DNA from 2 places in the Dorea longicatena genome. Region 1 is predicted to be linked to the other one. Evidence: riboswitches for the same ligand, from Rfam matches in the RefSeq annotation. Region 1 holds a riboswitch; the other holds the start of a gene.
The links. Region 1 has a riboswitch for FMN ahead of ribD (bifunctional diaminohydroxyphosphoribosylaminopyrimidine deaminase/5-amino-6-(5-phosphoribosylamino)uracil reductase RibD). Riboswitches for the same ligand answer to the same signal wherever they lie in the genome.
Positions count from the first base shown of each region.

Region 1 (15,044 bases):
GTGGAATGGATAATATCCAGGGAACAGCACACTGTGCAACCAGACTCAGGATCGTATTGAAAGATAATGATCTTGCAGATATTGAAAAACTGGAAGATATCGACAAAGTAAAAGGTGCGTTCATAGCAGGTAATCAGTTACAGCTGATCCTGGGAGCTGGAACAGTGAATGATGTATATGAGGTATTTGCCGAGTATACGAATACACAGAATATGTCACTGGGAGATCTGAAGGAAGAAAGTGCGAAGAGGCAGAATCCACTTCAGGCAGTGATCAAAGCGTTATCTGATGTATTTATCGGAATCATGCCGGCACTTCTTGCAGCAGCCCTTCTGATGGGAATTACAAGCGTCCTTGGCGGACTTGAAGTAGTAAAGACACATGATACCTTATATGCGATCAACCGGCTGGTAAGTCTTGCGTCTACAGGTATCTTTGCAATCCTTCCAATGGCAGTATGCTATTCAGCCGTAAAAAGATTTGGCGGGAATCCGGTTCTTGGTATGGTAATCGGAGCAATCATGTTAGACAGTTCTCTTGCCAATGCTTACCAGGCTGCACAGGGAACCGTTGATATAGAAGTTATCCGTCTGTTCGGACTGAAGATTGAGATGGTAGGATTCCAGGGAGGAATCATCATCGCGCTTATGATGGGATTTGTAGTTGCAAAACTGGATAAATTCTTCAATAAGGTAATTCCGGATGTAATCAAGCTTCTGGTTGCACCAATGCTGACAGTATTTATCTCTACGGTATTACTTTTTACACTTGTAGGTCCGGCAGGACGAATTCTTTCTAATGGAATCACAGACGGACTGATGTGGGGTACAGAACATCTGGGAGCATTCGGGTATGCGTTATTTGCCGGAGTTCAGCAGATCGTAGTTATCACAGGTCTTCATCACATTATCGGTGCGGTAGAAGCACAGCTTATTGCATCGACAGGAACAAACTTTTTAAATCCACTGATGTCTGTAGCTTTATTTGGACAAAGTGGTGCGGTACTTGGTTATCTTTCCCTGAACTGGAAGAACTTAAAAGCCAGAGAGCTTTGTATTCCAAGTTTCTGCTCGACATTATTTGGTATCAGTGAACCGGCAATCTTCGGAGTAAACTTACGTTACAAGTTTCCACTGATCGGTGGATGTATCGGTGGTGCAGTTGCAGGTGCATATGTATACTATTCAAAGCTTACTGCTCTTGGATTCGGTACAACTGCACTTCCTGGAATGGCAATTGCTAATCCGGCACATCACGGGTACATTAACTACATCATTGCACATGCAATCGCGATTATGATTGGATTTGTATGTACAGTCATCTTTGGAAAAATGTGGTCAGCACCGGATAAGAATAAAAATGACAAAAAGAACGATACAAAAGAAAATGATACAACAAAGGCAGTTATTACAGAAGAGCCTGGTGCAGTCTATGCAGCAGCAGAGGGAACAGTAAAAGATATCGAAGCATCGACAGATCCGACATTTGCAAACAAGGTACTTGGAGACGGTGTCGTTATCTTTCCGGAAGACGGAACCGTTATGGCACCATGTAAGGCAACCGTATCACTCGTATATCCAACCGGACATGCAATCGGACTTACAACTGCAGATGGAGCAGAGATCCTGATTCACTGCGGGGTAGATACCGTCAATATGAACGGTGAAGGATTTGAGACACTTGTAAAAGAAGGACAGGAAGTAACAGCAGAAGAAGCACTTATCAGATTTGACATCGACCTGGTGAAGAAGCATGGATACTCTCCGGAGATTCTTGTTATCTTCACAGAGCTTCCGGAAGGAAAGACCATCAAAACAGAAGAAAAACATATTGCAAAAAATGATAAGATGGCTGAAATCGTGTAAGGATAAGGTGGACAGGAACAGATGAACAAAGAGACATATTTAACAGAATATCCGAAGCATGAAAGTATGAGGGAGAATGTAAAAAAAGATAAAAACAGACTTCACTTTCATATGATGCCGCCGACAGGCTGGATGAATGATCCGAATGGTCTGTGTGAATTTCAGGGTGTGAATCATATTTATTTCCAATATACACCATTTCTTGCCGGATGGGGAACGAAGCTTTGGGGACATTACACAACAAAGGATTGGATTCATTATAAAGAAGAAGAGCCGTTCCTTTATCCGGACGAAGAATGGGACAGAGACGGTGTATATAGCGGATCAGCCTATACCTGTGAAGATGGAATTCACTATTTTTACACAGGAAATGTAAAACTCTGGGATAAAGATTATGATTATATCATGAATGGACGGGAACAGAATACGATTCACGTATTCAGTCCGGATGGAAAGAATATTGCATACAAGAAGCTTGTAATGACCAATGATGATTATCCGGTGAATATGTCCAAGCATGTCAGAGATCCAAAAATCTATAAAAAAGACGGCCGTTATTATATGATCCAGGGAGGCCGTGATGCGGAATCTTATGGCTGTGCACTTTTGTTTTGTTCCGACGATCTGGAACACTGGAAATGGTACGATACGGTGCGGACAGCAAAGCCATTTGGTTATATGTGGGAATGCCCGGATCTGTTCGAGATTGACGGCCAGCAGATTATGACATGCTGTCCACAGGGAGTAGATCAGAAGGGATATGATTACCAGAATGTGTACCAGTGTGGATATTTTCCGGTAGAGTTTGACCTGAAGAACAAATCATACAGCTTTGGAAAATTTCAGGAATTTGACAAAGGATTTGACATCTATGCGACACAGACATTTGCAGATGAAGCGGGTAGAAGAATCCTGATTGGCTGGATGGGGATTCCGGATGCAGATTATGATAATGATGCAACGGTTGCATATGACTGGATCCATGCACTTACCATGCCAAGAGAACTGGAATGGAAAGATGGAAAGATCTTACAGCATCCATTAAAGGAGATGAAAGATCTGCGTAAAAATGCATTTACCTGCGAGCTGGAAGCATTTACAAAGTGGGCGCCTGCGGACTGCTGTTTTGAACTGAGACTTGACGTGGAAGAAGCAAAAAATCTGGAGCTTAAGCTTCGTGAAGATGTTACAATAAGCTGGAAGGACGGGCTTTTTACCTTATCGATGGGAGAAAGCGGACGTGGAAGAAAGCAGCGCTTTGCTAAGGTGGAAGAGCTTTCGGATATTACCATCTTTTCGGATACATCAGCCATTGAGATATTCATTAATAACGGGGAAACGGTTCTGACAACAAGAGTATATAGTGAACATCTTGAACAGAAAGTAGAGCTTGTATCCAGAGAGGTAAAGGGAAGCGTTCATGGATATGAACTTGGATCATTCGAGGTTGAATATAAAAAATAGATTCCGGACTGCATAAGATATAACAGGTGAATATACGGAAAAGAAAATAAAAATGTGGACAGGTTCCTGAAAAAAGAGGTGCCAGTCCACATTTTTTATACCATAGTATGCAAGAGATGCTGTCAGTGGCAAGTTTTATGTATTGCCATGCATTTGTAAGAAGTAGCAGGTGGCAAGTTTTTTGTATCTGACTGCAAATTCCGCTTCATCGGATCACCGATTCCGCTAGCAACGGATCAGTTTTTCAGGTCGTAACGGAACACTTTTCCGCTTCGTCGGATCACGCATTCTTATAAAGTGTTATAGTTTTTTCGTAGTCATTATTTTTAGATTACGAAAGGAGGCATTTTTATGCAGGACTACAACACTATTATTGGTGCTATTCAGATGCGTCTGAATAAGTGCCCAACCAGATCTGTTATGGATCGTTTTCGAATCGGATCAAGCACTCTTATCTGCTTCAAGAATCCGCCCATGCGCATAGTGAAGATAATTACTATGAGTATTCAAACAAGATGGCCGGTTATGATCTTCTTGTTATAGATGATTTTGGATTGATGGACTTAAATCTTGACAAGTGCCGTGATCTCTTTGAAATCATCGAAGCTAGAGATTGCCGAAAATCAACAGTCATCATCTCGCAGATGCCAGTAGCGAACTGGTACCAATTGTTTGGTGATAACACATATGCAGATGCATGTCTCAGCCGCATGACCTCTAAAGCATATCGATTAGACTTTCCAGGTCGCGATAGACGTGTAGAAAGCAAGTAACTTTATTAACAAACAGGGCAATGATCCGTTCCTAGCGGAACAGCGCTCCGCTCATGCGGAGCGAGTGCTCTGTTTTTGCGGAATATGCAAGTTTCTTGCATAAACTTAAATATAGTGTTTCTGCTGAAATTCCCGGAATAGATTTGGCAGACAGACCTTGCTATTATCAAGGACGTGGAAGGTTGAAGGGGTCCTATACCCGTATTGGGGATAGTAATGAACCGATGACAGAATACGAAATATATAGTTATGAAGCATATAGAAGAAAATATCAAGACGATATCCGTGAGGTTCCGAGAGTAACAGTAATGTCATTGGATCAGGAAGAACTGAATCGTTATGTTGAACTGTTAAAGAGAGGAAAACAAAGATTAGCAACACTTGATAATGAAAGTATTTATGAACTTATGAGCATAAAGCGAGGAGAGAAAGTAACGCTTAGTGCGACTTTGCTTTTTAGTCCATATCCACAGGCATATTTTCCACAATTGTGTATTACGGCAATTGTAATTCCTGGGAGAACAATAGGAAGTCTTGGCGACATGGGGGAAAGATTCTCGGATAATCAGAGAATAGAAGGAACAATTCCGGAAATGTTGGATGAGGCATTATTATTTGTGAAACGCAATATGCGGACAAAGACAATTATAAGTCCGACAACCGGACGAAGAACTGACAGAACAGACTATCCAATAACAGCGGTTAGAGAAGCTATTATAAATGCATTAGTACATCGTGATTATAGTATTCATACAGAAGGAATGCCGATTCAACTTATAATGTTTGAAGACAGGATTGAAATACATAATCCAGGTGGATTATATGGAAGAATCACTATTGACCAATTAGGAAAAATTCAACCGGATACAAGAAATCCGGTACTTGCATCGGCACTTGAAACATTGGGAATAACAGAAAACAGGTATTCGGGAATTCCAACAATCCGGATGGAAATGGAGAAATATAACTTAAGACAGCCAGAATTCTTGGATGAAAGAGGAAGTTTTATTGTAAAACTATATAAAGAATCAAAGAATGATTATGAAGATATGTCAAATGATGAAGAAACAAATAATTTAATAGTATTTTGTAAAACACCGCGTACAAGAAAGGAAATTTGTGATTATCTGGGTTTAAATTCTGTTACTTATGCTATACAGACGTATGTAAATCCATTAGTAGAAGCTGGCGTAATTAAGTTGAGTATTCCAGATAAGCCAAAGAGTCCAAAACAGTTATATTATAGCGTAGAAAGAGAAGAATGAGAGAGGAACAAGGATGAACATACAAATATTCGGAATCAAGAAAAGCTTCGACAGCAAAAAAGCAGAACGCTTTTTCAAAGAGCGCGGAATTAAATACCAGTTCGTAGATATGAAAGAAAAAGGTCTGAGTAAAGGTGAATTCAATTCGGTATGCCAGGCTGTCGGAGGATATGAAAAACTGATCGATCAGGAGTGCAAGGATAAAGATCTGCTTGCGTTGATTACTTATCTTGCAGAGGAAGATAAAGCAGAAAAGATTTTGGAAAATCAAAAGATGATCAAGACACCGATTGTTCGTAATGGAAAGCAGGCAACGGTAGGATATCGGCCGGATGTGTGGAAGAATTGGAAATAGATGCATATGGAGAGTGCGAGAAGATGACATATTACAACCGAGAAGACCAATTCCTGCGACAACGCTTGCAGAAAGAAATCCCGATTTTACGGGCATTAATACAAAATCTATATGAAGAACTGGACAGAAAACTCCATTTGAATGGTGCAAAAGTGCCGATAACATTTGGATATGACACGGACACACTGGGATCTTACACTAGACGAAGTGCACATGAAAAAGAGCATTTTCATTTTTCGCTGTTGTTTATTGCATATGGTGTGAAGAATCCGCTGTCCAAAGAGGATCGCATAGATTTATTCAAACACGAATACGCCCATTACATGCAGTACAATATGCAGATTCCCGAAAAGTATAAATGGCAGGCGGGAACACACGGAAGTGCTTGGAAATACTGCTGTTCTCTAATCGGAGCGGCGCCGACGCCGTATTATAAGGCGGGCGAAGCGCTTATGAATCATGACTACGATAAAGTATTAAAGAACAGGATTCATGATAAGTCCGTGCCGGTCCGGGATACTTATCAGCAACTGAAGACTGCACAGAAGAAAAAAGATGAAGTGGTTCAGTATAAGCTTGGCGATGCAGTGACACATCCGAAATTCGGACATGGAATTGTGGAGAAGATTAATCAGAGATCTGGCGGGGTGCATTTACATATCCGGTTTGATGGGGAAGTGAAGTGTATCGATCAGAAATGGTTGTCACGGAAGAAGTATACGTAAAAAGATATACGTAAAGAGATATGTGTAAAGAGTATATGTGAAAAGATTCAGTAAAAACAAATAAGCAAGGTAGTGAAGTATCTGAAGAGGATAAACGTACACGAAGAACGTTAGAAGATGAGATGACATTTTTCGTGTGCGTAAATTTATATATTGACATACTATCAAAGCGATACTAACATAAAGATAATAATATAGGACGAAAAAAGAAAGAGGTAGTAATCATGCGGAAAAAATCAGAAATGCAAAAGGCTAACGAAGAATTTGTAAAGACTTACGATGATTCAAAATATCCAAAACCATCCGTAACTGCAGATATCGTCATTTTCGGAATGTTTGACAAAGAAGAAGATAATTACAGAAAAATAGCCGAGAAAGAGTTAAAGGTACTTTTAATCCAGAGAGGTGCGGCACCATATGAAGGCTGTTATGCCCTTCCGGGCGGATTCGTTGGTCCGAAGGAAACCATCGGCGAAGCCGCAGAACGTGAATTAAAAGAAGAGACAAACTGCAACTGTAATTTCCTGGAACAGTTCGGTACCTACAGCAATCCAGACCGTGATCCGAGAAGATGGGTGATCAGCAATGGATACATGGCACTTGTCAATGCTGGACAGGAAATAATCCAGGCAGGAGATGATGCTTCAGATGCAAAGTGGTTTGATGTGTCATTTCAGGAAGAAGCCGGTATATGGAATCTGTGTCTGACACATGGGGATGAGAAGCTTCATGCAAGATTAGAAGAGACAACTTCGAAGTGGGATGTAAAGAAGAAATTCAAGACGATAGAAAGTGATGACCTTGCATTTGACCACGAGCTGATTCTTGCAGATGCAATCGTACAGCTTCGCAAGTGGATTACGGAGACGCATATAGCGTTCCGGCTTTTACCGGAGAAGTTTACATTGAGAGAATTGCAGCAGATTCATGAGACGGTGCTGGATACGAAGCTTCTGGTTCCGGCGTTTCGAAGAAAAGTGGCTGATCTGGTAGAAGATACCGGGGAGATGACGGGGGATGCCGGGCATCGGCCGGCGAAGTTGTATCGGGAGAAAAGATAAACTTTAGTAAGAAGAAAGGGCTGTGCATACTAATGATGAAATTTTTATTCTTGATACTTTTCATAATTTTGGAAAAAAGAACATTTAGAGCAATTGTGGCATTGCCGGCAGGCATTGTTACAGCCGGGTATATGGAAGAGATTAATAAAGATGAATCTTTGTAATTTAGGAGAATTGCAGATGGAAGATAAAGAGAAAAAGCAAATGCTTACAACGGAGCTAACAAAAGAAAAGAGCGGCAGGAGTGCCGGGATGATTCAGGATATGTCAATAAACGGAATCAAACTACATCTCGCTCAGAACGGAACCGGCGGCCCGGTTATCTTCTGGGGTATGTATCCACATCAGCAGAACGAAGTAGAACATCTGTGGGAATCTCTACTGGAACTTGTGCCGGAACAAAATTTCCTGCTCGTCGCATTTCAGGTGGAAGACTGGAATCGGGATTTTTCGCCTTGGGAAGCAGCGGCGGTATTCGGGAAGGAAGGCTTCGCCGGACAAGGTCTGAAGACGCTGAGATGGCTGACAGAGGAATGTGTGCCACATATTGACCGGACTTTTGGTGTGAAAGACAGGGAACATTGGCTGATGGGATATTCGCTTGCCGGATTATTCGCGCTATGGGCAGCTTATGAAAGTGACGTGTTTTCTGGAATTGTATGCTGTTCGGGTTCGTTGTGGTTCCCGGACTGGGACCATTATGTGAGGAATCATGTGATTCAGAGTAAATGTAGCGTGTATCTGAGCCTTGGCGGAAAGGAAGAGAAGGCGAAGAACAAAGTAATGGCAGCGGTCGGTGACAGGACCAGGGCGCAGGAAGGGCTGTTACAGGAGGACTCGATGGTGGAATCCGTGGTTTTAGAGTGGAATGCGGGAGGGCATTTTGCAGATGCGGGGAAAAGGCTGGCTAAGGGCGTGAAATGGATGTTTGGAGTGAAAAGTGGCTTATAATATAAGTTGAGGGTGTTAAGGTTTCATGGTATCATAATCAGTATAGAAGAACAGTGTGACAGATTATGTTATTACAACCGGAGGTGAAAATCAATGAACAAAGCAGACAAAGCAGAATCCCTCTTCCGCACAGGCTACAACTGCAGCCAGTCGGTCTATGCAGCATTTGCGGAAGAACTGGGAATAACAGTGGAAGAGGCAGCAAAAAAAGCAAGCCCGTTCGGAGCGGGATTTGGCAAGCTGCGTGAGGTATGCGGAGCCGTGACAGGAATGGTCATGGTAATCGGTGATCTGTACGGATATGACGATCCGAAAGATGCGGCGGGGAAAAAGCAGCTTTATGTACTTGTGCAGAAGCTTTGTGGATCCTTTGAAGCTTCGGAAGGAAGCCTGATCTGCCGGGAACTTCTCGGGCTGGAGAAGGGCGAAGATCTGGAAGAGCCTGCGGTCAGAACGGAAGCGTATTATCAGAGCAGACCTTGTGTGAAAGCATGCAGAAGGGCAGCGGAGATTCTGGAAGAGTATGTGAAAGAGCAGAAAAGAAAATGAGTGAATACATTACGACCTACACAGGAAAACATTTTAAACCAACAGAACCGGATCCGGAGTTATTTGACATAGCAGACATTGCACATGCGCTGTCCCTGATATGCAGAGGAAATGGTCATGTGAAGATGTTCTGGTCGGTCGGGGAACATTGCATTTGCTGTGCAAAAGAGGCAAAGGCGAGAGGTCTGTCGGATAGGATGGTGCTTGCATGCCTGCTTCACGATGCAAGCGAGTGTTATATGTCGGATGTTCCGTCGCCTTTTAAGAAGGAACTGCCGGAATATAATGAACGCGAAGAACGTATGCTTTCTATGATTTATGAAAAATTTCTCGGTTCGGACCTGACACCGGAAGAGAAGATGCAGTTGAATGCGATTGATAAGGCAATGCTATGGTATGATCTGACGTTTCTTCTGGGAGAGAAACAGGAGAGCGAAGCGCCCGAATTGCATATTGATCTGAGGTATGAGGTCAGAGCATTTGGTGAGGTGGAAGAAGAATACCAGAGGATTTTTGAAGAACAGCTTATAACCGTACAGAATAAAAGAATCTAAAATCGTACGGATAAGATAGAAAAGGAGGAATACATTATGTTACACGAAGTATCTTTTGCGTCCTACAACGGACGTGACCAGGTCCAGGGATGGATCTATGTTCCGGCTTGCAAACCGAAGGGAATCGTCCAGGTGATCCACGGATTTGGGGAACATTCCAGACGTTATCTGCACATGATATCTGCCTTCATGGATGCGGGTTATATCGTGGCAGCAGACGATCATGTAGGACATGGGAAGACAGCAATGGTCAATAATGTGTGGGGCGACTGGGGAGACAAAGGACCGCATACAATGATGGAAGACGAGCATACATTGAAAGGAATCGTGTGTGAAAAATATCCGGATCTGCCATATTTCTTATTCGGACACAGCATGGGATCTTTTATCACAAGAGATTTCATTGCAAAATACGGGGACGAACTGGCCGGGGCAACTATCTGCGGAACAACGGGAATCTTCCGCGGGGCAGAAGAGACGGGAAAGAAATTAAAAGAAGCGATCGATGCAGGACATGGAGAAGAATCCGATCCGTCATATACCGGAGAACTGATGGGATGGATGTGTGAGCGCTGTGGAGAGGTCAGCATCGGAAATGAGTGGATCTGTGCCGATCCGTATGTACAGCGGGATCATGCCGATGATCCGTTTGATGCATTTACCAGACCGACCAGCAACCGTTCGGTATATGATTTCATCCAGATGATGTTACAGATCGAGGGAACAAAGTGGGCCGAAAAAGTGCCGACAGACATGCCAATCTATAATATTGCGGGAGATCAGGATCCGGTAGGTGAGTATGGTGTCGGTGTATATCAGGTAAGTAACTGGCTGGTACAGACCGGACATAACGTAACGACGAAGCTGTACTCGGGATACCGTCACGAGATACATAATTATGCTGAGATTAAGAACGAAGTCGAAGCGGGTATTATTGCATTCATGGACAAGGCATTATAAAAATGTATTAGGTGTCGGGAAGGATTATAATTCAAAAAACATAGAGATAAAGACATAAAAAGTACAATAGCATTTGTGATAGCGATTGTCGTGATCAGTGTAGATAAGAAAGACGTAAGGGAAATTTGATTTTCAGGGACTCCGGTTTTATGAAACCCGGAGTCCTTTTTGAAAAAAATTATTTTTTGATCTCTGATTGGAATGCATTGATATCTTTTGCTTTACAAATGATATATAAAGTATTATGATAAAAAAAACGAAATCTTCAGGGCAGGGTGCGATTCCCTACCGGCGGTAAAGCCCGCGGGCCGAGAGGCATGATCCGGTGTGATTCCGGAGCCGACAGTATAGTCTGGATGAAAGAAGATGATGGTACAGTTATTTTAATAGATGAATGTAGTGTCTGAGCTCTGAGATGGTGATCCATTTCAGAGCTTTTTTGGTTAACAGATCATTTGTCAGTTATATGTAACAGATCATTTCCCCTGTAGGTATCCTGCAGGGGTTTTTGTATAACTAAGAAAGAAGGAAGAGAAATGACGGATCAGGAATACATGCTCCGGGCAATCCAGCTTGCAAAAAAGGGAGAAGGATGGACAAATCCGAATCCGATGGTAGGTGCGGTGATCGTAAAAGACGGCCGGATCATCGGGGAAGGTTATCATAAAAAATGCGGAGAACTTCATGCAGAGCGCAATGCAATCGCATCGCTTACAGAATCGGCAGAGGGTGCGACAATCTATGTTACGCTGGAACCATGCTGTCATTATGGCAAGACACCGCCGTGTACGGAAGCGATCATAGAACAGAAGATTAAAAAAGTGGTGATTGGTTCCAGGGATCCGAATCCAAAGGTGGCAGGAAAAGGTGCACAGATATTGCGTGAATCGGGAATTACAGTAGTTCAGGATTTTATGCGGGAAGAATGTGACTGTCTGAACCCGGTATTCTTCCATTATATTACGACGAAGACACCGTATGTAGTGATGAAATATGCCATGACACTGGATGGGAAAATTGCGACAAAGACGGGTGCATCGAAGTGGATCACAGGAGAACCGGCCAGACAGGAAGTGCAGCATATGAGGCACCGGTATATGGGTATTATGGCCGGTATCGGGACTGTACTTGCGGATGATCCGATGTTGAATGTCCGGGTAGAAGGATGGAAAAGTCCGGTCAGAATAGTATGCGACAGCAGTCTTAGGATACCGCTTGACAGCCAGATCGTAAGAAGTGCAAAAGAGTACCGGACAATCGTGGCTTATGCAGGACGGGAAGAGAACGAAGAAATAACAGAAAAAATAGAACGGTTACATGCGAAAGGCGTGGATACTGTCTGCTGTCCGGATGAAAAAGGTCAGATAGACCTTAAAAAGCTGATGACATATCTTGGAAATGAGGGCATTGACAGCATTCTGCTGGAAGGCGGGGGCACGCTGAACGACAGTGCACTGCGGGCAGGAATTGTAAAAGAGGTACACTGTTTTATCGCACCAAAATTATTTGGCGGAAAGAACAGTAAGACACCGGTGCAAGGAATCGGCATCGGACTTCCATCAGAAGCATTGAAACTGAAATGTACGGATATCTGCCGGATCGGTGAAGACATCAGGATAATCTGTCAGGTATGTGAAAAAGAACAGGAGGGGCCATGTTTACAGGAATCGTAGAAGAGAAAGGATCGGTCCGCTATATGCAGCTGACCGGAGAGTCGGGAGTTCTGGCAGTCAAGGCGAAGAAGGTATTGGAAAGAACGAAGATCGGTGACAGTATCGCAGTCAATGGAGTGTGTCTGACAGTTACATCACTTCAGCCGGATGGATTTACTGCAGATGTGATGGCAGAGACCATCAGGAGAAGCAGTCTGGGAAGCTGTAAAGTCGGAAGTCAGGTGAATCTGGAACGGGCGATGGCTGCAGACGGAAGATTTGGAGGACATATCGTAAGCGGTCATATTGACGGAACCGGTGTGATCCGGTCTCTGACCCGGGAGGAGAATGCCATCTGGGTATCTATTGGAACATCGCCGCAGATATTACATCTGATCGTAGAAAAAGGCTCCATCTGTATAGATGGCATCAGCCTGACGGTGGCAAAAGTAGAGGAAGAGGGATTTCAGGTATCGGTTATCCCGCATACAGGAGAAGAAACAACGCTTTTGGAAAAAGTGCCGGGCGATTCGGTGAATCTTGAGAATGATGTGATCGGAAAATACGTAGAAAGGCTGTTAGGCCTTGGAAAGAGTGAAGAAGAGAAAAAAGAATCCGGAATTACGATGGAATTTTTGCAGGAATTCGGATTTTAGAACAGGAGGATAAATAGAATGTCACAAAACAATCAGTACAATACAATCGAAGAGGCACTAAGGGATCTGAGGGAAGGAAAGGTTATTCTGGTTACAGATGATCCGGACAGAGAGAACGAAGGGGATCTGGTATGTGCAGCAGAGTTTGCAACACAGGAGAATATCAATTTTATGGCGACTTATGCGAAAGGGCTTATCTGTACACCGATGAGTGCGGAAATTGCAGCAAGGCTTAACTTTCCACCGATGGTTGCGGAGAATACCGATAATCACAGCACAGCATTTACCGTTGCAGTGGACCATGTTGATACAACGACAGGTATTTCGGCAGCAGAACGTTCTTATACAATCATGAAATGTGTGGATGAAGATGCGAAGCCGGAAGATTTCAGAAGACCGGGACATGTATTTCCACTCATTGCCAGAAAAGGCGGAGTCCTGGTGCGGAACGGACACACAGAGGCAACGACTGATCTGGTGAGACTGGCTGGATTGAAAGAATGCGGCGTGTGTTGTGAGATTATGAAAGAAGATGGCACAATGATGCGTACACCACAGTTGTGGGAACTTGCAAAAGAGCATAATCTTACATTTATTACGATCCGTGATCTTCAGGATTACATGAGAATCCATGAAAAACATGTAAAAGAAGAGGCGGTTGCAGACCTTCCGACGCAGTATGGAGATTTCAGACTTCACGGATATATCAATGATATTACAGGAGAACATCACCTTGCACTGGTAAAAGGTGATATCGGAGACGGTGAAGATGTACTTTGCAGGGTACATTCGGAGTGCCTGACAGGTGATGCATTTGGCTCGCTCAGATGTGACTGTGGTCTGCAGCTTCAGACAGCGATGCGTCAGGTAGAAGCAGAAGGCAGAGGAATCATTCTTTACATGAGGCAGGAAGGCAGAGGAATCGGGCTGCTCAATAAGATCAAGGCATATGCACTGCAGGAGCAGGGATATGATACGGTAGAGGCCAATGTAAAGTTGGGATTTGCACCGGATCTCAGAGAGTACTGGATCGGAGCGCAGATATTATCGGATCTCGGAGTGAAGTCATTGAGACTTCTGACCAATAATCCGGACAAAGTCTATGGACTTGGTGGGTTTGGGCTGAAGATCAATGAAAGAGTACCGCTGGAGATCCCACCGCAGAAGTATGATCTGAAATATATGAAGACAAAACAGGAAAAGATGGGACACATTTTCAAAGAAATAGAATTATAAAAAGATTTAATGAATAACAGGAGGAAGAAATCATGAGACAGATCAATTTAGTAGAAGGAAAAGTAGTAGCACCTGAGGGAATGAAAGTCGGAATTGTGGCTGCCAGATTCAATGAGATCATTGTGAATAAGTTATTGGGCGGAGCCGTCGACGGGCTGGTAAGACATGGGGTAGAAGAAGAGAACATTACGGCTGCATGGGTACCGGGAGCATTTGAGATTCCGCTGACTGCACAGAAGATGGCACAGTCCGGAAAGTATGATGCAGTCATCTGCGTGGGAGCAGTTATCCGCGGGGATACTTCCCACTATGATCTGGTGTGTAATGAATCGGCCAAAGGAATCGCGCAGGTTGAACTTGCAACAGGAATTCCGGTATTATTCGGAGTAATCACAACAGAGAATATCGAACAGGCTATCGCACGTGCAGGAAGTAAAGCAGGAAATAAAGGATATGACTGTGCATTGTCCGCAATTGAGATGGTAAATCTGATGAAGCAGCTTTAATCAGGTGCAGCCGATGGTGAAAACAATCATTTTTGATTATGATGGAACGATACATAATACTCTTGGAATCTATGAGCCGGCGTTCAGGGAAGCTTATCAGTGGTTGGCAGAACAGAATGTTGTAGAGGAACAGAAGATAGAGACGGCGCAGATCGCAGGATGGCTGGGCTTAAACAGCAAAGAAATGTGGGATACATTTCTGCCGGAATTAGATCAGAGATACAAAGATCAGGCGAGTGCGATCGTGGGAGATTCCATGGTCAGGCAGATCAGGAAGCACCGGGCAGTGTGGTATCCGGGAGCGGAAGAGATGCTTACAGCTTTGAAGAACAGAGGATATCATCTTGTGATCTTAAGCAACTGTAAAGTGGCATACCGCAAAGCACATTGGGAAGAATTCCGAATGGAAAGATGGTTTGAACAGTTTTATGACTGTGAATCGTATGGTTTCTGCCCTAAGACGGAGATCGTG
Region 1 is NZ_CP102280.1:335,157-350,200, forward strand. It holds gene NQ508_RS01625 (PTS sucrose transporter subunit IIABC) at 1-1,865, shown strand, start outside; gene NQ508_RS01630 (glycoside hydrolase family 32 protein) at 1,887-3,329, shown strand; gene NQ508_RS01635 (ATP-binding protein) at 3,731-4,102, shown strand; gene NQ508_RS01640 (ATP-binding protein) at 4,327-5,367, shown strand; gene NQ508_RS01645 (arsenate reductase family protein) at 5,381-5,722, shown strand; gene NQ508_RS01650 (hypothetical protein) at 5,746-6,447, shown strand; gene NQ508_RS01655 (NUDIX hydrolase) at 6,672-7,508, shown strand; gene NQ508_RS01660 (alpha/beta hydrolase) at 7,659-8,459, shown strand; gene NQ508_RS01665 (C-GCAxxG-C-C family protein) at 8,553-9,008, shown strand; gene NQ508_RS01670 (HD domain-containing protein) at 9,005-9,562, shown strand; gene NQ508_RS01675 (alpha/beta fold hydrolase) at 9,599-10,522, shown strand; FMN riboswitch at 10,780-10,894, shown strand; gene ribD (bifunctional diaminohydroxyphosphoribosylaminopyrimidine deaminase/5-amino-6-(5-phosphoribosylamino)uracil reductase RibD) at 11,059-12,195, shown strand; gene ribE (riboflavin synthase) at 12,177-12,830, shown strand; gene NQ508_RS01690 (bifunctional 3,4-dihydroxy-2-butanone-4-phosphate synthase/GTP cyclohydrolase II) at 12,849-14,066, shown strand; gene ribH (6,7-dimethyl-8-ribityllumazine synthase) at 14,099-14,572, shown strand; gene NQ508_RS01700 (HAD family hydrolase) at 14,586-15,044, shown strand, end outside.

Region 2 (15,044 bases), 200 kb from region 1:
ATAAATACACTTATTTTTCATTATTTATACATAGAACCTGCCATCTGCAGCTTCTATTGCATATTTTGATATCTGCAGAACCCACCATCGGCAAATTCTTCCAAATGCATGGCAATTCACAGATCCCGGCACAGGATTATTGATGTTCAATAAATCCCTTCGCCGTTTCCAGATCTTCCGGTGTCGTAATCTTAATATTACAATAAGAGCCCTCGAATAATTTCACAGGAATCTGCATCTCCTGTTCTACTACCATGGCATCATCGGTTACATTTTCTCTGTCATGCTGCATCAGCTTCTCATACGCCTGTGTAATAAGAGCTGTCTCGAATACCTGCGGGGTCTGAACATTCCATACGTATTTGCGTGCAGGTGTAGTAACTGCAAACTGATTTTCATCTACGATCTTTACCGTATCCTTGCTTGGCATACCGGCAACACATGCACGGTTTTCTTCCACACATGTATAAGCCCTCTTTATAATCTCTTCGTCTACGAACGGTCTGGCGCCGTCATGGATATAGACATATCCTTCTTTCGCTTCTTCTCCCGCCATACCGTCACGGACAGCCTTCAATCCATTCCAGACAGAGTCATAGCGTTCTTTACCGCCCGAAACTACTGCGCGCACTTTTCCAAAATGATATTTATTTACAATTTCTTCGGTCACATAGTCTTCCTGCCCGGCTCCGACTACCATGATCACATCATCAATAATTTCTGACTTTTCAAATGCTTCCAGACAGTAACAGATGATGGGTTTCCCACACAGCTCAATATACTGTTTCTGGATAGATGTTCCCATTCTTTTCCCCTGCCCTGCCGAAAGTACGATTGCCATGCATCTCTTTTTCATTTACTTTTTCCCGCCTTAATTTTGCCTTTTTTTCCTTTTTAACGCTCGCCAAGCTTCAGATTCGGAACTGCATTCAGATCCCATCCGCTTCTGGTTCCATTCATATATTCATAATAAGCTGCCACACCAATCATAGCCGCATTATCGGTACAGAAAATCGGAGACGGATAATAGAATTTCACGCCTCGTTTTTCACATGCTTCTTTCATTGCCGCACGAAGAGCACTGTTCGATGCTACGCCGCCTGCGATGGCAAATTTGTCTACTTTATATTCTTCTACTGCATGCATAGCTTTAGCAACCAGTACATCGGTGACTGCTTTCTGGAAAGAAGCCGCGATATCTGCCTGGTTGTATTCTTCGCCCTTCATCTTGCATCCGTTAATATAATTCAGAACGGCGGATTTTAATCCACTGAAACTGAAGTCATATGGTGCGTCTTCTACATTTGCACGTGGAAATGCGATGGCATCCGGATTGCCTTCTTTTGCAACTTTATCAATCTTCGGTCCTCCCGGATAGCCAAGTCCGATTGCACGGGCCACCTTGTCAAACGCTTCTCCTGCCGCATCATCTCTGGTTCTTCCGATGATATCGAATTTTCCATAATCCTTCACACGAACCAGATGGGTATGTCCTCCGGATACTACCAGTGAGAAAAATGGTGGTTCTAACTCTTTATGTTCAATAAAATTGGCTGCGATATGCCCTTCGATATGATGTACTCCGACCAGCGGTTTACCTGCTGCATATGCGATTGCCTTTGCTTCTGCCACGCCTACGAGGAGTGCACCTACCAGTCCCGGTCCGTAAGTTACACCGATTGCGTCGATATCGTCCAGTGTTACCTCTGCCTCTTTCAGTGCTTCTTCAATGACCTGATTAATCTTTTCTATATGTTTTCTGGATGCAATCTCCGGCACAACACCTCCATACAATGTATGCAGGGCAATCTGTGAAGAAATGACATTGGACAGTACTTCTCTTCCATTTTTTACAACTGCCGCTGCTGTCTCATCACAGGAGCTTTCGATTGCCAGTATTAATACATCTTTTGTCTCGCTCATATTTTCCCTCCTAATCTTCAAATACCAGTTCTACCGAGCGCTTATCTTTTGCTGCGATTGAATTCGGGAATATTGCCTTGACATCGTCCATATATTCCTCTGGTTTTGTCAGTGACGGGCTATAATGTGTCAGCCACATTTCTTTTACTTCTGCTTCTTTTGCAAGCTGTGCTGCTTCATAGAATGTCATATGCTTATATTCTTTGGCCTTCTTCTGCTTATCCTTTTCGCCATACATTCCTTCACAGATGAAGAGATCGGAATGCTTTGCATTCTGCTTAATAGATTCCGTCGGTCTCGTGTCTGTGGTATACGTAAGCTTGATTCCCTTTCTTGCCGGCCCGAGTACCATATTCGGTGTATATACGTGCCTCTTAGTCTCTATTGTTTCACCTTTTTGCAAAAGTCCCCAGTATTCCTGTGGGATATTTGACGCTTTCGCCCTTTCCACATCGAATTTTCCTGCACGGTCGATCTCCATTGTATAACCATAACAGGTTACGTTGTGATTCACACGAAATGCTTTTAACCGGTAGCCATTCAATTCGAATGTCTGCTCGGTTTCCGTAATTTCCATATATTTAATCTGGAACGGCAGCTCCGGTGCGATCACGCGCAGGGCATTTACTACCCGTTCCAGCCCCTTTGGCCCGATTAATGTAAGCGGTTTGGTACGGTCTGCATTTCCCATTGTAAGAAGCAGGCCCGGAAGTCCGCTGATATGATCCCCGTGATAATGCGTAAAGCAGATCACGTCGATTGGTTTAAAACTCCAGCCTTTTTCTTTGATCGCAATCTGCGTTCCCTCTCCGCAGTCGATCAACAGGCTGCTTCCATTATAGCGCACCATCAGGGATGTAAGCCACCTGTATGGCAATGGCATCATCCCTCCGGTTCCTAACAAACATACATCTAACATAATTTTCCTCTATTCTTCTTCCAGTTTAATCTTAAAACTGCCCGTCAGTTCATCATAACAGGCTTCACAAAGGTCAAAATGATCCATCCGGTTATCTTTGTCAGAAAAATATCCCCATCGCTTGTCCACGCTCAGCACATCTTCCTGGGGAACCCCTTCTATCACCGGAATCACTCTGCCGCATTTATTACATACGATACTTGTAACTTCTTTTACTTTTTTTGTCTGTTCTTCAAACTGGCGCATACCGTTCCTCCTGTAATTCCGGCACCGTTTTTGCCGGTGCTGTTCTGCTGTTACATTGTTCTCTTTTCATTACTCTCTATCTTTTTGTTCTCTCGGTTACGCCTATATTATAGCTTTCCATCTGTATGCTGACCAGTGGAAAGTGCTGTAAGAATTACCATTGTTTCCTATAGATTCTTTGACATCAAAATGGCATTTTCCTGTGGATTCTCGTAATAGTTTTTACGGATTCCATCTTCTGTGAATCCACATTTCTCATAAAATCTTCTGGCGGCTTCGTTGCCTTCTCTTACTTCCAACATGATTCTTGTTATCTGCTGTTCCTCACAAAACGCCACAAGTTCCTGGAACATTTGTCCGGCAGCCCCTTGTCTGCGCATAGAAGGAGCTATTGCGATCCTTGCGATCTCGCCTTCATCTAATACGTAATAGATAATGAGATAGCCTGCGATTTTCTCCTCTGTCTTTGCTGCAAATATCACTGCATTCTTCTGATTCCATGTCTCTTCCAGACTTTTCAGGCTCCATGCATCGGAGAATATTTCACTTTCCAACGCGGCAATATCCTGAAGATCCGACAGTTCTGCCTTACATATCTTTTCTAACATGCCTCAATGTCTCTGATCAGTTCTTCCACCACTTCCGGCTTTGTTGCCCAGCTTGTACAGAATCTGACCGCACTTTCTGCATCCGATACCTTCTCCCAGAATTCAAACACATATTTTTCTTTTAATTTCTCAATATGGCTGTCCGGCAGGATCGGGAACTGCTGATTCGTATAGGAATCGTAACGCAGGCCATATCCTTTTTTCTGAAATACCTTCTTAAGCTTCATTGCCAGTTCATCTGCATGTGCAGATATCTTAAAATAAAGGTCATCTGTAAACAGTGTATCAAACTGGACGCCAAGAAGACGGCCCTTTGCCAGCATTCCGCCATTCTGCTTGATCATGTAGCGAAAATCCTTCTTTAATGCCTCATTCGTGATCACAACAGCTTCACCAAATAACGCTCCTACCTTGGTTCCACCGATATAGAATACGTCTGTATATTTTGCAAGATCTGTAAGTGTAATATCATTGGTCTCTGCCATCAGTCCATATCCAAGACGTGCTCCATCAAGGAAGAGTAACATGTCATATTTCTTGCACACTTCATACAGATCCATTAATTCTTTCTTTGTATACAGTGTTCCATTCTCTGTAGGGTGGGAAATATATACCATTCCCGGCTGCACCATATGCTCCTGACTTCCATCTGTAAAATGAGCATGACACATTTCGTCTACCTGTACGGCACTGATCTTTCCGTCTCCACTTGGAAGCGGCAGTACTTTATGTCCGGTTGCTTCAATTGCTCCGGTCTCATGCACATTAATGTGTCCGCTTACTGCTGCAACTGCACCCTGATAAGGACGGAGTGCCGCACTGATCACAGTTGTATTGGTCTGTGTTCCGCCTACCAGGAAATGCACATCTGCATCCTGACATTCACACAGATCCTTAATCTTCTGTCTTGCGCTGTCGCAGTATGGATCCAGTCCATATCCGTCGGTCTGTTCCATATTTGTCTCTACCATCCGCTGCATAATTGCAGGATGGGCACCTTCTGTATAATCACACTGAAATCTATACATTTCCCAGTCTCTCCTTCCGTTCTCTTTCTGCCTGAGACACACGGAGATAATCCGGTTCATGCTCCATTGCAGTTTCGATCTTTCCTTCTTTATAATACTGCATTCCCAGTGTTCCTACGGATGCAGCTCTCTGCCGGTTCATATTTGCCGGCGCAAATGTAACAGCTTCTCCCGGCAGGATCTCTTCTTTAATCTTTGTCTTGTGCACAGGAACCCCGTCGCCAAGGAAGGTTACTCTTCTTCCTTCTTTTAAATATTTTTTCAGCTTTTCTCCCAGTTCTTCTATCGGAACTGCCATCTGGTCTTCCAGTATGTGAAGCTTCTGTCCGTCAAATTCATAGATTCCCGCATACACCTGCCCGCGTCTTGCATCCATGATCGGACATACAACATCTGCGATTCCGCACAGATTGTAAGCAAGTCCCTCCAGTGTCGGAATATGGATCAACGGTTTCTCAAGCGCAAGTCCAAGTCCCTTGGCCGTTGCGGAACCGATACGAAGTCCCGTAAATGATCCCGGCCCTCCGGCTACCGCTATCGCATCTACGGTACGCAGATCCAGTTCTGTCATCTTCACGATCTCGTCCAGCATCGGAAGTAATGTCTGTGAATGTGTCTTCTTATAATTGACTGTATATTCGGCAATGACCTGGTCATCCACTGCCCCGTCTTCTACTACAGCTACACTGGCGACCAGTCCTGAGCTGTCTAATGCTAATATTCGCATATTGTAATCCTCCGGTAATCGAATCCTTTTTCCAGATCCTTTTCTATCTTAATCTCTGTGTAATGTTCCGGTAATATCTCTTCGATCAGATTAGCCCACTCGATCAGGCTGACGCCCTCTCCGTAAATGTAATCTTCATAGCCAATCTCATCCATCTCTTCCACATCACCGATTCGGTACACATCAAAATGATAAAAGGGAAGTCTTCCTTCATCATAGATCTGCACAATGGTAAATGTAGGACTGCTGACCGGTTCATCTATCCCCAGTCCTTTGGCAAGACCTTTGGTAAATATCGTCTTCCCGACACCCAGATCTCCCACCAATGTATACACCTGTCCTGCACAGGCTTTTTCACCCAGACTAAATCCCAGATCCCAAGTCTCTTTCTCACTGTTTGTCTCTATTATCATAAGCTCTCCCTTTCCATTTTTTGAAATCACTGTATTCAGTATCTTTAAGTATAACACATCTTTTTTTCTTCCGCTACTCATGATATACTTTCTGATAACAGCTTAAATATATTAATTTTTATCAATAATGGAGGAAAACGTATGAAATTCACATTTTATCACAATAACATTAACGTTGCTGATCTTGACAAGTCTATCGAATTCTACAAGAAAGCACTTGGACTTAAGATTACAAAAGAGACAGAAGCTGCCGACGGAAGCTTCAAGCTGGTATTCATGGGAGATGATACCACCCCGCACAAATTAGAGCTCACATGGCTGCGCGATATGGACAGACCTTATGATCTCGGAGACAATGAGATTCATCTGGCAATGCAGACAGATGATATGGACGCGGCACTGGCATTCCATAAAGAGATGAATTGCGTCTGTTTTGAGAATCCGGAGATGGGTATTTATTTCATTAATGATCCGGATGGGTATTGGGTGGAGATTTGTCCGGCGGAGTAAGATTTGTATTTAATTGATTATCGTGGCTTACCCCGGTCCATGAGAAAGACTTGGTATCCTGGTGCGGGCTAAGATTCCACGATGAAGAAGTTATAAGGGCGTCAGAATTTTCTAAAAACACCCGAAATATGTACAAAACTCGCCATTCGGCTCAAACAGTGGCACATATTCCGGGTAACGAAAATTCTGACGCCCTAACAACTTCTAATCATCGCTCCATATACGCCCGCACCAGGATACCAAGTCTTTCTCATGTCGTGATAGGCCAATGATAATGAATTCAACAGAGGGACTGTAACCTTTGTGTGTAGCCGGAAAGTTGTGGTGAAGGCCCTTGACTTTCTGGCTTTTTGTCGCCGTATCTCCGTAAGAAACTATTGCTTGCAAGTTATGTAGGTAACAGTTTTATAAGCAAACTTTCGGTGTCACAACGGTTACGGTTCCACTGTTTCATTTATTATGGCATGCGAAAACGTGACTGAATAAAAGTATGGGAGTGATTTCTGTGCATATGAGGTCATGGTTAGTAACTCTTGAGTAATAAAATTGGCCGTTAGTCCTGGAAAAATCATTGTCTGAGACGAATGTCGAGTTTTGATTTTTCCAGGACTGCTTTTAGGACAATTTTGTTGCTCTAGAGTTACTCCATGATCGAATCAGCACAGAAATCACTCCTATACTTTTATTCAGGCCCTGGGTAAGCCACCATATAATAAATGAAACACCCCTACGCATTCATCTTCAATATCGGACTAATCTTCTTATAAACCAGTAACACGATCAAAGACACCAACACACCTTTCAGCAGATTGAACGGTCCAACTGCCAGTATCACGAATGTTTTAAGGTCTGTAATATGCTTATTCACAGCCGTTCCCATTCCAACCAGTCCGTCGATCGGCATACCGAATGCTTTGGCATATGCCGGTAGTAATACGAAGGCATTCAGGAAACATCCGACTACTGTCATGAATACGGTTCCCGCTGCCATTCCGGCTACTGCTCCGGTTCTGGTATGTTTCTTATGGTAGATCAATGCGGCCGGCACAACCAGTGAACAGCCAATCAGGAAGTTTGCAATTTCTCCGACTCCCGCTGTCATAGTTCCGTTGATTGCAAAGTTCAGTAAGATCTTGATAAGTTCTATTGCCGCTCCGGCGAGTGGTCCCATTGCAAAACTTCCGATCAGAATCGGTACTTCGCTGAAATCTATCTCATAGAAGGACGGAGCGAACGGAAGCGGAATTTCGAACAACATCAATACTGTTGCGATTGCCGATAACATACCAATCTGTGCCATTGTCCTGATTTTGTTTCTGTTCTTTTCATTTTGTCTTGTCATTACTTTTGTACTCATCTTTCTTTCTCCTTTAAACCGAATTATATTCTAAAGGAAGAAACTTCTTAATTTTGAACCATACAATATTCACATAGCAAGCAAAAACCCCGCCACCCAAAGGGCAACGAGGCAATCATATCATTCTGATAATCCTGTAAATATCGTATCATCCTTCTCTCATCCAGACTTTACTGTCGGTTCTGGAATCTCACCAAATCGGCTGATCATCACATTGATAACATCTGTTCAGATATCTCTGACCAGAAATTCTTCAAATGACCAGTTCGCGGACTTTACCGCCGGTTGGGAATCACACCCTGCCCCGAAGAATCTTCTTTCGTCTTATATTATAGTACGGCATATCCGTCTATGCAACCATTATTTTGTGCTCATCTCACGGATCAGTTTTCTGATTGGAAGAACAAATGTCGGAGATACAGACAATTCATCGATTCCCATCTTAAGGAATGTCTCTGTCAGAGTCATATCTGCTCCAAGTTCTCCGCAGATACCAACCCAGCATCCTGCTTTGTGTCCGTTTTCGATCGTCTTCTGGATCATGCGGAGCACTGCCGGATGATGTGAATCATAAATGTTGTCAAGTTTGCTGTTCTGTCTGTCAATTGCCAGTGTATACTGAGTCAGGTCGTTTGTTCCGATACTGAAGAAGTCAACTTCCTCTGCCAGAAGATCGCTGATCATCACTGCTGCCGGTGTCTCGATCATAATACCCTGTTCAACTTCACCGTACTCGATTCCTTTTTCTGTCAGTTCTGTCTTGATAGACTCTACGATTTTCTTAATCTCTTTTACTTCATCTACAGAGATGATCATCGGGTACATAATTCCGATGTTACCATATGCACTTGCACGGAGAAGTGCGCGAAGCTGTGTACGGAAGATATCTCTTCTATCCAGGCAGATACGGATCGCACGGTATCCCATGGCCGGATTTTCTTCATGATCAAGGTTGAAGTAATCTACCTGCTTGTCTGCACCGATATCCAGTGTACGCACGATTACTTTCTTTCCTGCCATGTTCTCTGCAACCGTCTTGTATGCCTGGAACTGTGCTTCTTCATCCGGATAGTTATCTGCTTCCAGATATAAGAACTCACTTCTGAACAGACCGATTCCGGCTGCATCATTGGCAAGTACGCTTGCAACGTCTTTTACGCCACCGATATTTGCATATAATTTGATGTGTTTTCCATCTACAGTTACGTCTTCTTTTCCCTTTAATTCCTGAAGAAGTTCTCTTGCTTTGATGTCTTCTTCTTTCTTTTCCTGCATTTTCTTTAAGATATCTTCGTCCGGATCAATGTAGAATGTTCCTGTGTAGCCGTCTACGACTGCCATCTTTCCATTCCATTCTTCTTTGATATCTACTTCGATCAATGCCGGAATGTTCATGGTTCTTGCAAGGATTGCAGTATGTGAGTTTGCAGATCCAAGTCTGGTTACGAATGCAAGAAGTTTCTCTTTGTCCATCTGGACAGTCTCACTCGGTGCAAGGTCTTCTGCCACAACGATCACTGGTTCATCACCGAGGGCTCCACCGCTTTCGTTCCCACTTAAGATATTTACCATACGTTCCGAGATATCTTTTACATCTGCTGCTCTTGCTTTGAAATAATCATCTTCCATCTCTGCAAACATCTTCGCAAAGTTATCTCCTGTTGTAGCAACGGCAAATTCTGCGTTTACCTGCTGTGTCTCGATGATATTAACAACAGAATCAATATAATCATCATCTTCCAGCATCATCTGATGTACTTCAAATACAGCAGCATTCGCTTCTCCGACTTCTTTTAATGCTTTTTCGTACAGTCCCTGTAACTGCTCTGCTGCCTTTGCACGTGCATCCTCGTAACGTTTGATCTGTTCTGCAGTATCCTCTATTTTCACACGTTTTACAGGCTGTTCTCCCTTCTGGTAGAACAATATTTTTCCAATTGCAATTCCTTTAAATATTGATTTGCCAGTATATTTCTCCATAAATGATACCTCGTCCTTCCTTCAATCTTTGTTAACATTCTAACTCACAATACCTGTAAAGTCTAGTTTTTCGTAACTTTGTTTTCATTCTGCATTCATGCACTTTCTTAACCCATATTTCCATTCTTGTTTTGATTCAATTCGTCGTAACGCAGCTTTTCCATTGTAAATCCACGTCCTCTTACCTCATTGATCTGCGTGATCGTGATAAATGCTTTCGGATCAATCTCCTGAATTGCCTCTTTTACAGAATACAGCTTTCTGCTGTGGATGACACATAATACGCCCTGCTGCTTCTGTTCTCCATAACCGGTCTCGATGTCTACCATTGTCACTCCGGCATCAATATCCGTTAAGACTTTCTGACGGATTTCTCTGTATTTGTCCGAAATTATAAATAACTGGATCTGTGACTTTCCAAGAAGCATCACCCGGTTCAGCACAACCGTACTTAAAAATAAATTCAGAATACCATACAGTATCTGTTCCGAATCTGAAAACAACATCTGAAGTCCCAGCACCGAAAAATCTACAATATACAAAAATACCGCTACCGGGACATGGAACCATTTATGTAACACAAGTGCCAGTATATCGGTTCCACCGGTAGATGCACCTACTCTTACCACCAATCCGATACCGATTCCAAGAAGGACCCCTCCATATAATGCCGCAAGCATAGCATTATTCTCCGTCACTTTGTCTATTCCCGGAATGGACTGTACCATCGACAGGAATATTGGATAAATAAAAGAACTGATGATCGTTGTCAATGCAAACTTCTTTCCCAGAAATACTGCACCGAGAACGAACAGCACCGCATTGATTGCCAAAATGATCAGCGACAGGTTCACCGGAAAATAATGGCTGATCGTAAGACCGATACCGGTTGCACCTCCCATGATGATCCCATTTGGCACGGTAAACGCAGCCACAGCAAATGACAGTACAAGATTACCGACCAGCACACCCAGAATAGTTTTGATTGTTTTTCCCCAACTTTTTTTCATATGTCCCATCCTCTCTCCGTATTTTATTTTGCGATTATACATATAACCCGTTACAGACAGTTATCCCCATATAACTGCCTGTAAACTCATGTTTTCCACATTTTTATATTAATAATGTGGATTCTCTTTCTTCATTTTCCAGATTATGAAATTCCTTTCATCGTAAGCTGGATTCTCTTCTTCTTAAGATCCACGCTCATCACTTTTACATCCACGATATCGCCAACACTTACCACTTCCAGCGGATGCTTAATGAATTTCTTATCCGTAATCTCGGAAATGTGTACCAGTCCGTCCTGGTGCACTCCGATATCTACAAACACACCAAAGTCAATGACATTTCTTACGGTTCCTTTAAGGATCATGCCTTCTTTTAAGTCTTTCATATCTAAGACATCTGTTCTTAAGATCGGTTTCGGCATCTCATCACGCGGGTCACGTCCCGGTTTTTCCAGTTCTTTCACAATATCCCGGAGGGTGATCTCTCCGATCTCCAGTTCTTTTGCAAGTCTTGCATAGTCTTTGATCGTAAGAGAAAGTCCGGCAAGCTTTCCTCCGCTGATGTCTTCCAGTGAAAATCCCTGTTTCTTCAGAAGTTTTTCTGCAGCTTCATAAGACTCCGGATGTACACTGGTTCCGTCTAACGGATTCGTACCGTTCTGTATTCTCATGAATCCGGCACATTGTTCGAACGCCTTTGGTCCAAGCTTTGCAACCTTCAGAAGCTGTTTTCTGTCTGTGAATCTTCCGTTTTCTTCTCTGTATGCCACAATGCTCTTAGCAATCGCACCGGAAATACCTGAAATATAAGAAAGTAACGGTGCGGATGCTGTATTCAGGTCAACTCCGACTTTATTTACACAATCTTCGACAACTCCGGATAAGGCTTCGCTTAATTTCTTCTGGTTCATATCATGCTGATACTGTCCGACACCAATGGATTTCGGATCAATCTTTACAAGCTCTGCCAGCGGATCCTGCAGTCTTCTTGCAATAGACGTCGCACTTCTCTGTCCCACATCAAATTTCGGAAATTCTTCTGATGCGAGCTTACTTGCAGAATACACGGAAGCTCCTGCTTCATTTACGATTACATACTGCACTTTCTGCGGGATCTCTTTTAACAGTTCTACAATGAACTGCTCAGACTCTCTGGATGCAGTACCATTTCCTACGGAGATCAGTGTAATGTTATATTTTGCAATAATCTTCTTCAGCAGGTCTTTGGACGCCTGGATTTTCTTCGGTGTCGTCGGCGCTGTCGGGTAGATCACTGTCGTTCCGATCACTTTACCGGTCGGATCTACAACTGCAAGCTTACATCCGGTACGGAATGCAGGATCCCAGCCAAGTACAGTCTGTCCTACAATCGGAGGCTGCATCAGAAGCTGGTGCAGGTTCTTCTTAAATACGCTGATTGCCCCGTCTTCTGCCTTCTCTGTCAGGTCGCTTCGGATCTCACGCTCGATTGCCGGTGCAATCAGACGCTTATAGCTGTCTTCTGCTACTTCTTTTAAAATCGGTGTGGTATGCGGGTTATCACTGTGGATCATCTTCTTTTCCAGATATCTTAAGATGTCATCCTGCGGTGCTTCGATCTTTACTGTAAGGAACTTTTCTTTCTCCCCGCGGTTCAGTGCAAGCACTCTGTGGCCTGCAAGCTTTGTCACCGGCTCTTCAAAATCATAGTACATCTCGTATACCGACTCTGCTTTTTCGTCTTTTGCCTGTGAAATTACTTTTCCGTGCTGTACGGTTGCTTTACGGATCCAGCTTCTGTAATCTGCCTCATCCGATACCGATTCGGCGATGATATCTTTTGCTCCGTCAATTGCTTCTTTTACGGATTTTACTTCTTTCTCCGGATTCACATATTCTTCTGCATACACTTCTATCGGTTTCTCCGCTTTCTGAAGTGTGATAAGTGCTGCAAGCGGTTCCAGTCCCTTCTCTTTTGCAATCATGGCACGTGTCCGGCGTTTCGGCCGGTATGGGCGGTAAAGATCTTCTACCACTACCATTGTCTCTGCTGCCAGGATCTGCTTTTTCAGTTCTTCGGTAAGCTTTCCCTGTTCTTCGATACTTGCCAGAACCTGTTCTTTCTTTTCTTCCAGATTACGCAGGTACATCAGTCTTTCATGCAGTGTCCGCAGTTGTGCATCGTCCAATGTTCCTGTAACTTCTTTTCTATATCTTGCGATAAACGGAATCGTATTGCCTTCATCAATTAATTTTACCGCAGCATCTACCTGCCATCTCTTGACACCAAGTTCTCCGGTAATCACCTGATTAATATCCATATGTTTTGTCTGTCCCTTTCTTGCTGTATTTCGAAGATTTTTCTCTTCTTTATTACGCGGATAATTATAACTGAATTCACTTCCGTATGCAATGCCGCCGGCAATACAGAGTTCACTCTGTTTTCTTGAAAATACATTTTCTCTATGTTATACTGAAACTGCTTGAACTTATTAGAAAATATAAATACTCAAAGGGGCTTTTACTTATGAATCAGGAAACACAGGGACTCTCAAAACAACAAATCAAATCCAGAGAAACACGCGCCAAGATCTTCCAAGCAGCCAAACGCATTCTGCAAAAGCAGGGCTATGAACAACTGTCAATCAAAAATATCTGCGAAGAAGCAGGCGTTTCCAACGGAAGTTTTTATCACCATTTTAAGACGAAAGATGATCTTCTTTCTTATTATATAGAAGAACAGCCAAGTATGGATCCGGATCTTCTTGAACTTCCGTCCAGTGCTGCTGAGACAAAAGAAGCAATCATCTCAGTTTATTTAAATTATGTTCACTACTGCGAAGAGCTCGGAGTGGAATTCATGGCCAATTATTATACACCTAAGAATCAGTCCCTGAATCCTTTGATCCGTACAGAAAGACCATACCCGATCGTTACCGTTCATGATTATCTGAAGCGTGTGATCGAATCCGGAATCATTTCCCCATCGGCAGACCTTGAGGATATTACAACTGACATCCGTATGATCGTAATCGGAAATGTATTCGAATGGTGCTTAAAAAGCGGCGATGCTGATTTTGAAGGTAATATGCGTCGGTCCCTTACTACTTATCTGAACGGATTATTCTAACAAATCATTACATCATATAGATACTTTATCGAATTTCAAAAACTTACAAAGGATGAATGCGATATGTACACATTTATTGCCAATCCTAATGCCAGATCCGGCAGAGGGATTCTTCTCTGGAAACAGATTGAGAAGATCTTACAGGAAAAAGAAATTGAATATAAAGTTTTATTTACTAAATACCAGCATCATGCTACCAGACTGGTTCATGATCTTACCTCCGATAGCGCATCCCATACGATCGTTGTACTGGGAGGCGATGGTACTTTGAATGAAGTGATCGACGGAATCGTATATCTCGATAAGGTAACACTCGGATATATTCCGCTTGGATCCGGCAATGACTTTGCCAGAGGCCTTGGTCTTCCAACGGATATTCACGGTGCCCTGGAGCAGATTCTTGCCCCAACGCATTACACCGCCATGAATGTAGGTGTACTTGATTACGAGAATAAGCACCGAAGATTCGCTGTAAGTACCGGAATTGGCTTCGATGCTGCAGTCTGTCATCAGGTGATGGTCACACCGCTTAAGGCTTTCCTCAACCGGCTGAAGCTCGGAAAGCTTACATATCTTGGTGTTGCCCTTCATAAACTGTTCACATTAAAACCAGTCACTATGACGGTCACAACCGAAAATGGTGAGACAAAAACATATGAAAAAGTATATTTCACAGCTGTTATGAATCTGAAATATGAAGGTGGCGGTTTTAACTTCTGTCCTGCTGCCAGTGGTACAGATGACAGGTTAGATATCATTACCGTAGCAGAATTACCGAGACTTAAAGTTCTTTGTCTGCTGCCAACGGCCTTCAAAGGATGGCACACACGTTTCCATGGAATCCATCTTGATACCTGCACAGAAGTGACTGTCATAAGCGATTACCCACTGCCTGTACATACAGACGGCGAGCCCGTCTTTTTACAATCTGAGATCCACGTACATCTGGAGAAAGAAAAGTTACGTATTATTACACCTTGTTAATCATATTGTTCACGGGGAGGTTCTTTTATGCGTTTACTGATTACCGGAATTATTGTATTTCTTATATTATTTTACTTTTATCTGATCTGGCCGAGACTGTCTAGGAAACGACAGATCCGTCCATTTCTTCACACGATGTTCGCCCATCGTGGATATCATTGTATTGAAAAAGGGATTCCCGAAAATTCCATACCTTCTTTCCGTGCCGCTATCTCCCATGGATATGGGAT
Region 2 is NZ_CP102280.1:536,812-551,855, reverse strand. It holds gene ispD (2-C-methyl-D-erythritol 4-phosphate cytidylyltransferase) at 137-856, opposite strand; gene tsaD (tRNA (adenosine(37)-N6)-threonylcarbamoyltransferase complex transferase subunit TsaD) at 895-1,923, opposite strand; gene NQ508_RS02685 (ribonuclease Z) at 1,934-2,842, opposite strand; gene NQ508_RS02680 (hypothetical protein) at 2,852-3,088, opposite strand; gene rimI (ribosomal protein S18-alanine N-acetyltransferase) at 3,256-3,696, opposite strand; gene NQ508_RS02670 (threonine aldolase family protein) at 3,690-4,724, opposite strand; gene tsaB (tRNA (adenosine(37)-N6)-threonylcarbamoyltransferase complex dimerization subunit type 1 TsaB) at 4,717-5,451, opposite strand; gene tsaE (tRNA (adenosine(37)-N6)-threonylcarbamoyltransferase complex ATPase subunit type 1 TsaE) at 5,439-5,864, opposite strand; gene NQ508_RS02655 (VOC family protein) at 6,006-6,374, shown strand; gene NQ508_RS02650 (ECF transporter S component) at 7,102-7,731, opposite strand; FMN riboswitch at 7,879-8,047, opposite strand; gene ptsP (phosphoenolpyruvate--protein phosphotransferase) at 8,092-9,711, opposite strand; gene NQ508_RS02640 (YitT family protein) at 9,819-10,721, opposite strand; gene NQ508_RS02635 (Tex family protein) at 10,865-13,021, opposite strand; gene NQ508_RS02630 (TetR/AcrR family transcriptional regulator) at 13,228-13,830, shown strand; gene NQ508_RS02625 (diacylglycerol/lipid kinase family protein) at 13,894-14,814, shown strand; gene NQ508_RS02620 (glycerophosphodiester phosphodiesterase) at 14,842-15,044, shown strand, end outside.
Region 2: linked by a shared signal. The riboswitch ahead of NQ508_RS02650 (ECF transporter S component) and the one ahead of ribD (bifunctional diaminohydroxyphosphoribosylaminopyrimidine deaminase/5-amino-6-(5-phosphoribosylamino)uracil reductase RibD) in region 1 are both predicted to bind FMN.